DNA from 2 places in the Erwinia sp. E_sp_B01_1 genome. Region 1 is predicted to be linked to the other one. Evidence: predicted binding sites of a transcription regulator. Region 1 holds the regulator's gene; the other holds the start of a gene.

Evidence for each region. Region 1 encodes PurR, which represses purine synthesis genes. Its sites were predicted from a motif close to CANGCAAACGTTTGCNTG; they were not measured.
Region 2: a site for PurR is predicted at 5,621-5,638, ahead of VRC33_RS22230 (NCS2 family permease). Genes of this name have one in related genera too.

Annotation. Positions count from the first base shown of each region.
Region 1 covers NZ_CP142208.1:2,045,505-2,053,262, forward strand. The annotation lists gene VRC33_RS09865 (riboflavin synthase subunit alpha) at 1-552, shown strand, start outside; gene cfa (cyclopropane fatty acyl phospholipid synthase) at 599-1,747, opposite strand; gene punC (purine nucleoside transporter PunC) at 2,042-3,232, opposite strand; gene punR (DNA-binding transcriptional activator PunR) at 3,345-4,277, shown strand; gene purR (HTH-type transcriptional repressor PurR) at 4,274-5,299, opposite strand; gene VRC33_RS09890 (YnhF family membrane protein) at 5,583-5,672, shown strand; gene VRC33_RS09895 (C40 family peptidase) at 5,712-6,533, opposite strand; gene VRC33_RS09900 (Grx4 family monothiol glutaredoxin) at 6,904-7,242, shown strand; gene rnt (ribonuclease T) at 7,289-7,758, opposite strand, start outside.
Region 2 covers NZ_CP142208.1:4,794,100-4,801,857, reverse strand. The annotation lists gene yidD (membrane protein insertion efficiency factor YidD) at 1-25, shown strand, start outside; gene yidC (membrane protein insertase YidC) at 28-1,674, shown strand; partial or broken gene mnmE (tRNA uridine-5-carboxymethylaminomethyl(34) synthesis GTPase MnmE) at 1,755-3,118, shown strand; gene VRC33_RS22235 (phosphopantetheinyl transferase) at 3,431-4,171, shown strand; gene VRC33_RS22230 (NCS2 family permease) at 4,225-5,538, opposite strand; gene yieH (6-phosphogluconate phosphatase) at 5,748-6,410, shown strand; gene VRC33_RS22220 (MFS transporter) at 6,946-7,758, opposite strand, start outside.

The sequences.
Region 1 (7,758 bases):
CCAGGTCTGGAACTGGGAGCCTCTGTTTCTCATAATGGCTGCTGCCTGACAGTAACGGAAGTGCAGGGCAATCGGGTGAGTTTTGATCTGGTTAAAGAAACTCTGCGGATCACCAATCTGGGTGATTTAAAGGTGGGCGATACGATAAACGTTGAGCGCGCGGCTAAATTCAGCGATGAGATTGGCGGGCATTTAATGTCCGGCCATATCATGACCACTGCCGAAATCAGTAAAATAGTGACGTCTGAGAATAACCGCGAAATCTGGTTTAAACCTCAGGATGCGCTGCAGATGAAATATATTCTGCATAAAGGTTTTATCGGTATTGATGGTATCAGCCTTACCGTGGGGGAAGTGACCAGAACCAAATTCTGCGTCCATCTTATTCCTGAAACGCTGGCACGCACCACGCTGGGCGCTAAACGGCTTGGCGAAAGAGTGAACATCGAGATCGATCCGCATACCCAGGCTATTGTGGAAACCGTGGAGCGTGTTCTGGCGCAGCGGGAAGCTGCCTTACTGGCCGCTGCAGAGCCAGAATCGCATAGATAAACCGGATGAAAAGGCCGACAACATGCCGGCCTTAACCTTCACTGATTCAGTGAGGCACCCGTAGACCGCCTTCAATCCCGTGGGTAAAGACCACCTGCCAGAGCTGAATATCGCGAGCGCGAAAAGCACCTGCACAGGCATTCAGGTAATAAACGAACATCCGTTTAAACCGCTCGCCGTAATTCTCAGCCAGCTGGGGCCAGGCGGCAAGAAAGCGCTGATGCCAGGCCATTAATGTGGTGTCGTAATCCTGACCAAAGTTATGCCAGTCTTCCATCACGAAATGCGGTTCATGCGCCTCAGCAATATGGCGAATTGAAGGCAGGCAGCCGTTGGGGAAAATATATTTATTTATCCAGGGATCGACATGTTCATTGGTGGTATTAGCGCCAATAGTATGCAGCAGGAAAATCCCATCAGGTTTCAGATTACGGTTTACCACGTCAAAATAGGTGGCGTAATTCTTGGGACCCACGTGCTCGAACATTCCGACCGACACAATGCGATCGAACTGTTGATTAAGGTCGCGATAATCCTGCAGAAGAATAGTGGCATCCAGGCCTTCACACCGCTGCTGGGCCATTTTTTGCTGTTCAGCAGAAATAGTCACGCCAACGACGCTGACCCCATAATGGTGGGCGGCAAATTCAGCCAGCCCACCCCAGCCGCAGCCGATATCCAGCAAAGTCATACCCGGCATTAATTGCAGCTTATCGCAGATCATTTTTAATTTAGCGGTTTGCGCCTGCTCAAGGGTTTCTGCTTCTTTCCAGTAACCGCAGGAATACTGCATATGGGAATCCAGCATCAGTGAGAAAAGGTCATTACCCAGATCGTAATGTTCTTTACCCACTATCCACGCCCGCTTGCGTGATTGCAGATTGGTTAACCGGGCTGCAGCAATTCTTAGCGTATCTTTGAAATGGTGAGGGAGCTGCTGGTCAAGTTTGGCCTGCAAAACATGCTGGAAAAAGATATCCAGCCGCTCGCACTCCCACCAGCCATCCATATAGCTTTCACCCAGCCCCAGCGAACCTTCCTGTATGACGCGTTTGAAAAACGCCGGATTGGTGACCTTGATATCCCAGGGGCGCGTGCCATTCATTTCAATATCAGCGTTGCGCAACATCTCCTGAACGATTCGGTACCACTGATTTTCTTCAAGGCTCGCTTCTTCTATAATCGATGAACTCATAGCTTCCCCATCACTCTGTGTGATTGAAACCTGAGAAATAGAATAGACAATTTCTACAGGGTTTGAGAACACGCACGGCTTTCCCGTGCGCCTGAAATCCGGCGTTACAGAGAATTGATTTGAATACCTGCAGAGTTGCGCAACGAACGTTGCGCAAAGAAAATGCTGACCACCCTGTCAGGATAAAAAAAGGTTGTAACCTGTTGTTTTTTTGATGCCTGAAAGGAGTATATGCTCACGTCAGGCAATATTCAATTGATTATTGTTAGGATGCTAATCAATTGATTTGACGCCTTAATGACCGTTATGACTGCCCGCCAGCGCCAGCTTTTCAGACTTCACCCGTTGTAAAATATAGCCGATACCCACCAAAACAACAGTGGATCCCATCACCAGGGAGGTGGTCAGCAGTGACGTGGAGATAAAAGCAGAGACTATCATGCTGGCAACGCAGCATAACCCCAGCTGTAACGTGTTCTGCAGAGCTGCGGCCTTACCACTGGACTCCGGAAAGGGCAGTAACGCATTCGATACCACTACCGGATAAATCGCTCCGTTCGCCAGTGCAATTCCACAGAAAGGTATGAGCAATCCATACAGTGAAGGGGTATCCCTCTGCGCAGCAATAAAGAAGGCCAGAATACTCAGCGAGTAAACCGCAATCAGCCAGGGAAGCAGTGAATGCCCTTCGGTACGTTTAAGCAGTGAGCGGCAGCCATAACCTCCGATCAAAAAGGCCAGAGTCTGAGGAACATAGCTCAAACCGATATCGCCCGGCGACATACCCAGCGCACCCAAAATAAAAGGGGACCCCGTCAACCAGGCGAAAAAGCTGGCCGAACAGGCGGAGTAAATCAAAACGTTGCCGGTGAAAGCCGGGGATTTCAGCAGACTGAAAAAACCGGTTGCTGAAACCGGTGCAGCAGGGTTTTTCTTCCCGGAGGAGGCTATGAAGAGCGTGGAAATCAGCAATACCACCGCCACCAGCATCAGCGTAAGAAAAATGACCCGCCAGCTAAAGTGATTCAACAACCACGCGCCAAGCAGCGGCGCAAGAGCAGGAGAGAGCGCTACCAGCGGCATAATAGAGGCAAAGACACGGTTAGCCTGCGTCGCAGGATAGCGATCCACTACCAGCGCCTGCCAGGTTACAGCCGCCGCACAAATCCCCACTGCCTGGATGAAACGCAGCGCCAGCAATAGGGTTGCAGATTCCACCCACCACATAGCAGCACAACTCACCGCAAACAGGCTCAGCCCCATCAGTAAAACCGGCTTGCGACCGATGCGATCTGACAGCGGCCCCCAGAACAACTGGGCACTGGCGAAGCCCGCGAGAAACAGGCTGAGGCTGGCGCTGATTGCGCCTGCGTCTGTTTGCAGGTCCTGCTGCATGGCGCCGAAAGCGGGCAGGTACATATCGGTGGCGAGAAAACCGGCAATGCTTAGCAGCGCGAGGTAGACAATGAATCCTTTAGCGGGCATGAGTAGCTCTTTTATTCAGATGAATGAAACGCCGCAGAGTGTAATCGCGTGCCCTTTATGTTGTGAAACGGTAATATTTGCAGGTTGCGTTCAAAAATATTGCAGGCAGATTATGTGGTCAGAACATTCTCTTGAAGTGGTTGATGCAGTGGCGCGTAGCGGCAGTTTCACCGCAGCAGCAGCTGAGCTGCATCGCGTGCCTTCAGCCATCAGTTATACCGTCCGGCAACTGGAAGAGTGGCTGGCCGTTCCGCTGTTTGAGCGCCGTCACCGGGATGTGGTATTAACCGCAGCCGGCGCGGTGTTCATCCAGGAGGGGCGAAGTGTTATCAAAAAAATGCTCGCCACCCGCCGTCAGTGTCAGCAGGTCGCCAACGGCTGGCGGGGGCAGATAAATATCGCCGTGGATCGCATAGTTAAGCCCCGGCGCACACGGCAGTTAGTGGTCGATTTTTACCGCCATTTTCCGGACATGGAGCTGCATCTTTCTGCGGAGGTGTTTAATGGTGTCTGGGATGCGCTGGCAGATGGCCGTGTGGATGTCGCTATTGGTGCCACTCAGGCTATTCCGGTGGGTGGACGTTTTGCCTTTCGCAATATGGGCGCGTTGAACTGGCGTTGCGTGGTGGGGGCCGGGCACCCGCTGGCTGCATTAACGGGTGAGGTCAGTGAGGAAGCTATCCGGGAATGGCCCTCGCTGGTGATTGAGGACACCTCCCGTGCCTTACCTAAAAGAACCACCTGGACGCTGGATAATCAGCGTCGTCTGGTGGTGCCGGAATGGGAAAGCGGCTTCGACTGCCTGCTGGCCGGGCTTTGCGTGGGGATGGTCCCGGGTCATTTCGCACGCCCCCTGTTACAAAGCGGCGCGCTGCATGAGTTAACGCTTGAGACGGCGTTTCCCGACAGTCCCTGTTGCGTAAGCTGGTCTGAACAACAGGCCTCGCCCGCATTGAGCTGGCTGCTGGACTACCTGGGTGAAAGCGACACCTTAAACAGTGAATGGCTGCGCGAGGATAATTCAGCAGGCGACAGCGTCGGTTAGCGTCGATAGTCCAGGAAGGGGCCATCTGCTACTGAACGGCGTTCAATCAATGATGGATGAACCTCTATGGTCTGCGGATCTTCGCGCTTGCTGGTGATACGGTCCAGCAACATATCAAAAGCCGTTTCGCCCAGGCGTTCTTTAGGCTGATGGACGGTGGTCAATGCCGGTGTGAAATAGCGGGCGTTGCGCACATTGTCATAACCGATCACGGAAATGTCCTGGGGCACGCGTAAGCCCAGCTCATCTGCAGCACAAATCGCGCCCATTGCCATGACGTCGCCACCACAAAATACTGCCGTGGGGCGCTGCTTCTGCGATAAAATTTTCTGCATGGCCTGATAACCGGACTCAGGTTCAAAATCTCCCTGAACCAGCCACTCCGGGCGCAAAGTTATGCCTGCTTCTGACAAAGCCTTCAGAAAACCAGCATGGCGACCCCCGCCCGTATTGCGTTCCAACTGGCCAGGGATCACGCCAATATCACGGTGCCCGCGGTCAATCAGGTAACGCCCGGCCAGATAGCCACCCTGAAAAGCGTTATCCAGAACGGTATCGGTGAAGTCGCCACGGGATTCACCCCAGTCCATGACGACCATCGGTATATTGCGATGCTCTTCCAGCATCCTGATCAGAGGTTCAGGATATTCGGAACACATCACCAGCAGGCCATCCACACGCTTCTGCGCCATCATGGAGAGATAGGCCTGCTGCTTTTGCAGTTCGTTATGCGCATTGCCCAGGATCAACGTATAGCCTTTGGCAAAACAACGATTCTCTATGGCTTCAATAATTTCAGCAAAATAGGGCGCTTCGCTGGACGTTGCCAGCAGCCCGATAGTTTTAGTGTGATTCACTTTGAGACTGCGGGCCACGGCGCTGGGTGAATAGTGAAGCGCCTTGATTGCGGCCCATACTGCTTCACGTGTCTCTTCTGCGACGAAACGCGTCTTGTTAATAACATGCGATACGGTGGTGGTAGACACGCCTGCCTGTCTGGCCACATCTTTTATCGTTGCCATGAAATAGCTACTCCTGCGCTTATCTTAACTTGATGATAAGTCTGTTGTTAATCGTTTGCCTGGTAAGGATGAAAATCTGACGTCATACGACGTTTTTTTGATGCTTACGGAGACGTCAGAAAGGAAAGGGGATTGCCTGCCGACCGCGGAACGCCACAAGGCGCGGGCCGTTGCGCAACAAAAAAAGGATTCTAACAAGGCTGAGCAGAGAAAACGAGATTTTTACTGACAAGTATGGGAAAATCAATGACACCATTAATTGTAGGGTTATTCAGGAGCACATATGGACACCGATCTGAAGTTATCGTTAATGACCACGCTGGGAGCACTGCTGGTCATTATTGCTTTCAGCTTTACCGCCGTTATGCATTAAACCTTCAGGGGCCGATTGCCCGGCCCTTGTTTTCAGCGCTTAACGAATCGTTTTTGGCGTCATCACCCGGCGGGCACCAATGTAGTGACGCTGCCAGTAATCTTCGCCCAGCGCGCTGACCTGAATATCTTTGCCCGTACGCGGAGACTGGATAAACTTCCCACCGCCCAGATAGACACCAACATGATCTGCCGTGCCCCGGCCATTGATGCGGAAGAAGACCAGATCGCCTTTTTCCAGTTCATCCCGTTTGATGTTAGCGGCATCACGCAGGTGATACATCTCGTTCGCCGTTCGCGGGATTTTAAACTTCACTAAATCTTTATAGGCATACCAGACCAGCCCACTGCAATCAAAACCGGTTTTAGGTGAAGTCCCACCCCACTGATAAGGTTTACCCAACTGGCCCATCAGCTTGGTCATCGCCGTTTCGCGTGCTTTCTGGTAGCGGGCACGGTGAGCTTTGCTCAATTTAAGCGGGGCAGAAAGCGAGCCTGCGGTCAGCTCTTCAGATTTTTTAATTATTTTGCCACGACGCCCGTAGCGTTTTTTCTCATCGTGCAGCGCAGTTTTCTTTTTATATTTGCCGGCGGTGAGGGTAGTTGTCTGCTGAGGGGCTTTCTTTTTAAGCCGGGGCTTATTAGCGGTAACGTCGCGGGGTTTCTTGCTGGTGGACTCTTTAACTTTTTTGGTAGCGCTGGTTTTTACCGTCCGGCGTTTACGTCGCTCATCTTCGCGGGCAGGGGTGGCGGCATCTGCTTTATGGTGATTTGCATTAACAGGCGCATGTGGCGATGCGTGCGCCATGTTAAAAAACAGCTGGGCAAAGGCCAGCATGAAAAGCGTGATGAGTAAACGCATCGTTACCATTAACCATTTGTGCTCAGGCGGGTGGCCGGAACGCGTCAGAAACAGGGGATTCTGCTTTTCAGCAGGGACATTTCGCAATTCTAATCTAACTTATTAACAAAAGGTAAGGTCTTTTTTGTTTCAATGATACAGAACAAGTAAAACCTGTAAAAATAAGCTGAATCAGCTGGTTATCTGCGCAATCATAAGGCTTATCTTAATGATTAATCCGACGAAAACAGCAGCAAAATGTTACTTTATTGTTCAGTGGGCAGGTTTTCAGGTTCGCCGGCGCATCATCCTGCTGAAAATGTCGTTTTCATCAGAGGGACAGAGTCGCTACAATAAATAGACACGAAGTATCCGTTTAAGGAAGCCATTTATGAGTACTATTGAGAAAATTGAGCGCCAGATAGCAGAAAACCCGATTCTGCTCTACATGAAAGGTTCACCAAAACTGCCAAGCTGTGGCTTTTCTGCCCAGGCCGTTCAGGCACTCTCTGCCTGCGGCGAGCGTTTTGCCTATGTAGATATTCTGCAGAACCCGGAAATTCGTGCTGAGCTGCCAAAATACGCCAACTGGCCAACCTTCCCGCAGTTATGGATTGATGGTGAGCTGGTCGGTGGTTGCGACATCATCATTCAGATGTATCAGCAGGGCGAACTGCAGCAGCTGATCAAAGAGACAGCTCAGAAATACCCTTCTGACGCTGCTGAATAAGCGGCAGTAAAATAAAAAAGGCGGAGATGCAAATCTCCGCCTTTTTTTACGCTTCGTTTTCCGCATCTTCCGGCAAAGGTAATGGCCAGCCACCCAAACGCTTCCACCTGTTAACCAGTTCGCAGAACAGGTCTGCGGTTTGCACCGTATCGTACAGGGCAGAGTGAGCCTGAGAACTGTCAAAAGCCATTCCCGCTGCGGCGCAGGCTTTAGCCAGCACGGTCTGACCCAATACCAGCCCGCTTAATGCAGCAGTATCAAAGGTGACGAAGGGGTGGAAAGGGTTACGTTTCAAACCCGCACGCTCAGCGGCAGCGTTGGTGAAATTGAGATCGAAGGTTGCATTATGGGCCACCATAATCGCGCGGTTGCAGCCATGATCTTTAAGGCCTTTGCGTACCATCTTGAAAATAGCATGCAGGGCTTCATATTCACTTACCGCGCCGCGCAGCGGATTGGCAGGGTCTATGCCGTTAAAGGCCAATGCTTCAGGTTGCAGAACGGAACCTTCAAACG
Region 2 (7,758 bases), 2.1 Mb from region 1:
AACCGACGATAACAGAGAACATTAACGATGGATTCGCAACGCAATCTTTTTCTCATCGCTTTTCTGTTCGTGTCTTTTATGATCTGGCAAGCCTGGCAAACGGACCACGCTCCGCAGCCTGTGCAGACACAGACCACACAGAACACGACCAGTGCAGCCGGTGATGCCGCAAACCAGGGCGTACCTGCCAGCGGACAGGGCAAAACGATCACCGTTAAGACTGATGTCCTGTCTTTACATATCAACACCCGTGGTGGCGATATTGAACAGGCACAGCTGCTGACTTACCCGGACAAACTGGGTTCTTCACAGCCATTCCAGCTGCTGGAAACCACCCCAGGTTTTCTGTATCAGGCTCAGAGCGGTCTGACCGGTCGTAACGGCCCGGACAACCCGGCCAACGGCGCTCGTCCTCTGTTCACCACCACTCAGGATAGCTATGAGATGGCGGACGGCCAGAGCGAACTGCGTATCCCGATGACGTTTACCGCGGAAAATGGCGCAATCTACACCAAAACGTTTGTCTTCAAGCGCGGTGATTTTGCCGTCAACGTGGATTATCAGATCAACAACACCACCCAGCAGCCGCTGGAAGTGGCCATGTTTGGTCAGTTGAAGCAGACCATCGATCTGCCTAAACATCGCGATACCGGCAGCAATAATTTTGCGTTGCACACTTTCCGTGGCGCGGCTTACTCCAGCAGTGAGACCAACTACGAGAAGTACAAATTTGATAAAATCAGCGATAACGAAAACCTGAGCACCACCACCAACAATGGTTGGGTGGCAATGCTTCAGCAGTATTTCGCGACCGCCTGGGTGCCACGTACCAACGGTAGCAACACGCTTTATACCTCTAATCTGGGTAACGGCATTGCTGCAGTAGGCTACAAATCTGCGCCGGTTTCCATCGCAGCAGGCTCGCAGCAGAATCTGGCTGCCACGCTGTGGGTTGGCCCGGAAATTCAGGACAAGATGGCCGCTATCGCGCCGCATCTGGATCTGACCGTGGATTATGGCTGGTTGTGGTTTATCTCTCAGCCGCTGTTCAAATTGCTGAAATTCCTGCACAGCTTTATCGGTAACTGGGGCTTCTCCATTATCGTGATCACCTTTATCGTACGTGGCATCATGTACCCGCTGACCAAAGCGCAGTACACCTCCATGGCGAAAATGCGCATGTTGCAGCCTAAGATTCAGGCGATGCGTGAGCGTTTAGGTGAAGACAAGCAGCGCATGAGTCAGGAAATGATGGCGCTGTATAAAGCAGAGAAAGTGAACCCGCTGGGCGGCTGTCTGCCGCTGGTTATCCAGATGCCTATCTTCCTGGCACTGTATTACATGCTGATGGGCTCCATCGAACTGCGCCATGCGCCGTTTGCGCTGTGGATCCATGACCTTTCTGCGCAGGACCCTTACTACATCCTGCCGATCCTGATGGGCGTGACGATGTTCTTCATCCAGAAGATGTCGCCGACCACCGTGACCGACCCGATGCAGCAGAAGATCATGACCTTTATGCCGGTTATCTTTACCGTGTTCTTCCTGTGGTTCCCTTCAGGTCTGGTGCTGTACTACATCGTCAGTAACCTGGTGACCATTCTCCAGCAGCAGTTGATCTATCGCGGCCTGGAAAAACGTGGCTTACATAGCCGCGACAAGAAGAAAGCGTAATATTCTTCTGCGAAAGTTGAAGTTATAGTAAGGCGGTCATCTGACCGCCTTATTTTTTGCCTGAAAAAAGAGAGTGTAAAATGAGTCATAGCGAGACTATCGTCGCCCAGGCGACACCGCCAGGCCGCGGTGGTGTGGGCATTCTGCGGGTATCCGGCAACAAAGCGGCTGAAGTGGCCCAGGCATTGCTGGGTAAACTGCCAAAGCCCCGCTACGCCGATTATCTGCCTTTTAAAGATGCGGAAGGCACTGCGCTGGATCAGGGGATTGCGCTGTGGTTCCCCGGCCCTAACTCGTTTACCGGTGAAGATGTGCTGGAGCTACAGGGCCACGGGGGGCCAGTCATCCTCGATCTGCTGCTGAAGCGTATCGTCGCGCTGCCAGGCGTGAGGATTGCCCGTCCGGGCGAGTTCTCTGAACGCGCCTTCCTGAATGACAAGCTCGACCTTGCCCAGGCTGAAGCTATCGCCGATCTGATCGATGCCAGTTCAGAGCAGGCTGCCCGCTCCGCTCTGAACTCCCTGCAGGGCGCGTTTTCACTGCGCGTTAACCATCTTGTGGAAGCACTTACTCACCTGCGAATCTATGTGGAAGCGGCTATCGACTTCCCGGACGAGGAGATCGACTTCCTCTCCGATGGCAAAATCGAAGCGCAGTTGAATCAGGTGATTACCGACCTTGATGGCGTCCGTGCCGAAGCCCGTCAGGGAAGCCTGCTGCGTGAAGGGATGAAAGTGGTGATTGCCGGTCGTCCCAACGCCGGTAAATCGAGCCTGCTGAACGCGCTGGCAGGCCGGGAAGCCGCTATCGTGACCGACATTGCAGGCACCACACGCGACGTTCTGCGCGAGCATATTCACATTGATGGTATGCCTCTGCATATCATTGACACCGCAGGCCTGCGAGAAGCCAGCGATGAAGTGGAGCGCATTGGTATCGAACGTGCGTGGAAAGAGATTGAACAGGCTGACCGCGTGCTGTTTATGGTCGACGGCACGACCACAGGCGCCACAGAGCCTGCGGATATCTGGCCAGACTTTATTGCCCGCCTGCCTGCAGCTCTGCCAATCACCGTGGTACGTAACAAAGCGGACGTCACTGGTGAGGCACAAGGTCTGACAGAAGTGAATGGTCACTCACTTATTCGCCTCTCGGCCCGTACTGGCGATGGCATAGACGTTCTGCGTAACCATCTCAAAGAGAGCATGGGATTCTCAGGCAATATGGAGGGGGATTCCTGGCGCGCCGTCGTCATTTGCAGGCTCTGGAGTTAGCGGCTACTCACTTACTTCAGGGGCGCGACCAGCTGCTGGGTGCCCGTGCAGGTGAGCTGCTGGCGGAAGAACTGCGTGTCGCTCAGCAGGCGCTCAGTGAAATCACCGGAGAATTTACCTCTGACGATTTACTGGGCCGGATATTCTCCAGTTTCTGTATCGGTAAGTAGTAATGCTCAGGCTGTGACCGGTGAGCCGGTCATTGCCTGTAAAAACCGGCTCAGCTTTCCCGCGTGCGTTAAACAGCACACTGACCGAATCCGGTCCTGCTCTGTCTGTATAGTCCGATTCCGTCCTGCCCCATTCTCCTCATACTCTGATATGACTGTTCCTGATGGTCAACACCAACTGCTTTGATTTTAAAGAAGAATGAGACTCCTCCTCTCAAAAGTTCCATAAAATGCAGATTCATTAGTGAATCGTGCACAGAATATTCTTACAATAGCCTGAGTGATTTACCGACCATTTTCATGGAGTGACAGATGGCAAGTCATTTTGCACGCCAGACCCTTATCCACGGCACGCCTCAGATGCTGCGGATCCCCCAGAATATCATTGATGCTGCCAGCCTGATGTCCGGAAAGCGACGCCTGCGTTTTCTGGCCGCGCGCGCCCTGCTGGCTGAAATGATGCTGCGGGTTTATGGCATCTCACACCTCCCCGAAGTGATCGCTACCCCAAATGGTCGCCCCTGTTTTGCTGACAGCGATCTGCCTGATTTCAGCATCGCCTATGCGGATAACCTCGTTGGTGTGTTACTGGCAGAGGAAGGAGGCCGTGCCGGACTTGGGCTGGAGATTATCCGGGCGCACAGTCGTCAGACACAGGAGCTCTACCTGAGTGACCTTTCATCAGGTGAAAAAGCCTGGATCAATGCCCAGACCGATCCCAATGAAGCCGCCACCCAACTCTGGGCGATACGTAAAAGCCTGGTGAAACTGACGGGGCCAGAGCAGGGACATGGTGACTCGCTGCGACTTCATCCCGCCTCAGGAAGGTTACGTTCGCCAGGGTTCCCGGATATTCAGGCAATTTCTGACGTGGAACCGCTGTTAGTCTGGTCCTGTGCGCTGTCACCAGGCAATGAACAACTGCATCTGTGGGAGTGTGATGAGGAGGCCAACTGGACCAGGCTGAAGGAGATAGCGGTCAATACCGCCAACGTAGGCCAGCGTATGCTCCGCCTGACCTGCATGCCGCCGGAAAAAGCCCTGCAGAATTGAAACGCAGATAAATGCGGAACAGCAGGCCAGCGGGACTGGCCTGCTCAGATAACTTAATGTGCGTCGATAAAGGCAATTTTCAGTACAAACAGCAGCGCCACAATCACCACGCAAGGGCTGATTTCACGCCAGCGGCCGGTGCCCAGCTTCATCACACAGTAAGAAATGAAGCCGAGTGCAATTCCTTCAGTGATGGAGAAGCTGAACGGCATCATCGCAGCGGTGACAAACGCAGGCACCGCCTCAGTCAGATCGTCCCACTTCACACGCGCCAGGCTTGAAGTCATCAGCACGCCAACGTAAATCAGCGCGCCAGCCGCGGCATAGGCCGGAACCATGCCAGCCAGCGGCGAGAGGAACATCACCAGCAGGAACAGGATCCCAGTAACAACGGCCATCAGACCGGTACGGCCACCGATAGCCACGCCTGAAGAACTCTCGATATAGGCGGTAACGGAAGAGGTCCCGATGTAGGCACCGGCTACGGAGCTGATGCTGTCCACATAGAGCGCCTGCTTCATGCGCGGGAAAGTGCCTTTCTCATCGGTCAGACCGGCTTTGTCTGTGACGCCAATCAGGGTGCCAGAGGAGTCAAACAGGTTCACCAGCATAAAGGAGAAAATGATGCCGGCCATGCCAACGTTCAACGATCCTGCCAGGTCAACCTGACCCAGTACAGAAGTAATGCCGGTAGGTGCAGAGAAGACGCCGCCATATTTCACATCCCCAATGGCCAGACCAATCAGCGTGGTCACCACGATAGAAACCAGCACGGCGATATGGATATTACGGGAAGCCAGAATCGCAATGATAAAGAAGCCCAGCGCCCCCAGCAGCACGCTGTGCGAGGTCAAATCCCCTACTGCCACCAGCGTATCTTTGTTTGGCACTACAATGCCGGCGTTTTTCAGGCCGATCATCGCAATAAACAGACCGATACCGGCGGTGATCCCCACGCGCAGGCTGACCGGGATATTGGCAATCATCCAGTAGCGGACGCGGAAAATAGTCAGCAGCAGCAGACCCACAGCGCCCCAGAAGATGGCACCCATGCCCACCTGCCAGGAGATGCCCATGGCACCCACCACCACGAAAGCAAAGAAAGCGTTCAGACCCATTGCCGGAGCCAGCGCCACCGGAAGGTTAGCCAGCAGCCCCATCAGAATACTGCCGAAAGCAGCAATCAGGCAGGTCGTCACAAACACCGCCTGGGTGTTCATGCCAGCCACACCGAGAATTTGTGGGTTCACAAAAACGATGTAGACCATCGTCAGAAAAGTGGTGAAACCCGCAATCACTTCGGTACGTGCTGTCGTACCGTGTTCCTGCAGTTTAAAAATCCGCTGTAACAGGCCAGGGTTATTCATTGTGTGATTCCAAAACGGAGAAAAGTTATCGACGGCTATCCTAACCTAAAAATGCCCTTTTGGTAGCAGACCAGCGGCTTTTTTCGCAACCGGTTGCGCTGTTTTTTCCGGACGTTCGCTGCCACTAACTGGAATTGACATTTCCGGGTCGCAATTCTGGCTCAGTGCCGTAAAGTGAAAGGCAGTGAAAACAGAGAATGGAGACCCCGATGACTGTTGGCTGTGTATTTTTTGACTGTGATGGAACACTGGTGGACAGCGAATTGCTGTGTACTCAGGCTTATGTAAACACTTTCGCGCAGTTTGGCGGCGATCTTTCGCTAAAGGAGATGTTTGAAAAGTATAAGGGCGTCAAGCTTTACGACATCATTGCCGAAGTCTGTGAAGAGCATCATCTCAGCGTCACTAAAGAGGAGTTTGAGCCCGCTTACCGTAAAGAGGTTGCGCGCCTGTTTGATCTGGAACTCAAACCCATTGCCGGGGCTAAAGCCTTGCTGGAGAAAATCACCGTACCGATGTGCGTGGTTTCCAACGGTACCGTACCTAAAATGCAGCATTCGCTGGGCCTGACTGACATGCTTCCCTTCTTCCCAGAGCGCCTCTACAGCGGTTACGACATTGCCAGCTGGAAACCCGATCCTGACCTGATGCATCACGCTGCGAAAGAAATGGGCATCCCCATTGAGCACTGCATTCTGGTAGATGATTCCGAGGCGGGAGCGAAAGCGGGGATTGCGGCAGGTATTCCGGTGTTTTACTTCTGCGCGGATGCCCATAACAAACCGCTGGATCATCCGCTGGTGACAACCTTCACCGAAATGGCTCAACTGCCGGAACTGTGGCGCGCGCGCGGCTGGGAAATTACTGGTTAAAGCGCGAGGGCTATAAGTCGATCGTAAAGCGTCTTAGGCCATCATCAGCGCCTGCTTTAAAGGCAAACAGACAACATCCATTATTAAAGCGAGAGGACTACAGGCCGATCGTAAAGCGTCCCACGCCATCATCAGCGCCTGCTTTATAGCCAAACAGGCAATATCCATTACCAAAGCAAGAGGACTACAGGCCGATCGTAAAGCGTCTCACGCCATCATCAGCGCCTGCTTTATAGCCAAACAGACAATATCCATTACCAAAGCAAGAAGACTACAGGCCGATCGTAAAGCGTCTTAGGCTATCATCAGCGCCTGCTTTAAAGGCAAACAGACAACATCCATTATTAAAGCGAGAGGACTACAGGCCGATCGTAAAGCGTCCCACGCCATGGACGGCGTGGGCCGAGCTGTCATGGATGACGCTTTTTGCGTCTTTACGAGCGGCCTGTAGTCCTCACCGCCAGTCACCGCGCACTCAGGCGACGCCCTTAAGTCCTTAAGTCCTTAAGCCCTTTAGCCCTTAACGCCGTAATCCTTATCCAATCGCGCCCAGCGCATCTTCCTTGCCCTGCTTTTTCGGCAGCAGGAACAGCGTCGCGGCAATATCCAGCAGATAAATCAGCGCCAGAAGCGTAATGGCGGCCGTGAACGACAGGTTAATCACCAGCACACCAATCACCAGTGGACCAAACCCGCCAACGCCTCTGCCCAGATTGAACAACACATTCTGCGCTGTTGCCCGCACCTGCGCCGGGTAGGTATCGGAAATCAGCGCACCGTAGCCGCCAATCATGCCGTTCACAAACATCCCCATCACCGCACCGGTAAACAGCATCACGGTGGGATCGCGCAACTGCGCGTAAACGATAACCATCACTACTGCACCAAACTGATACAGAAGGAAAATTTTCCAGCGGGCAAACCGGTCGGCAAGTATGCCAAACAGCCAGATACCGAATGTCATCCCGATCACCGTAACCGCAGTCCACAGCCCGGATTTGGTCAGAGAAAACCCGAAATTACTGGAGAGGTAGCTGGGCATCCAGATCATCAGCCCGTAATAACCAAAGTTCTGCACCGAGCAGAGAATAAAAATTCCCAAACTCGCTTTGGCCGTGGCCTTATCTTTCACCAACAACCTGAGCCGCGCAGCAAACGACAACCCCTGATTCACATCCACATGACGGGTAAAACCTTCCGGCTCTCCCATCCCCCGGCGGATAACAAAGGAAGCCAGCGCAGGCAGCAGCCCCACCAGAAACATGCCACGCCAGCCGATATGACCCAGCAGGAAAGGCGTGATAAATGCTGCCAGCAGCACACCCAGCTGCCAGCCCATTCCAACCCA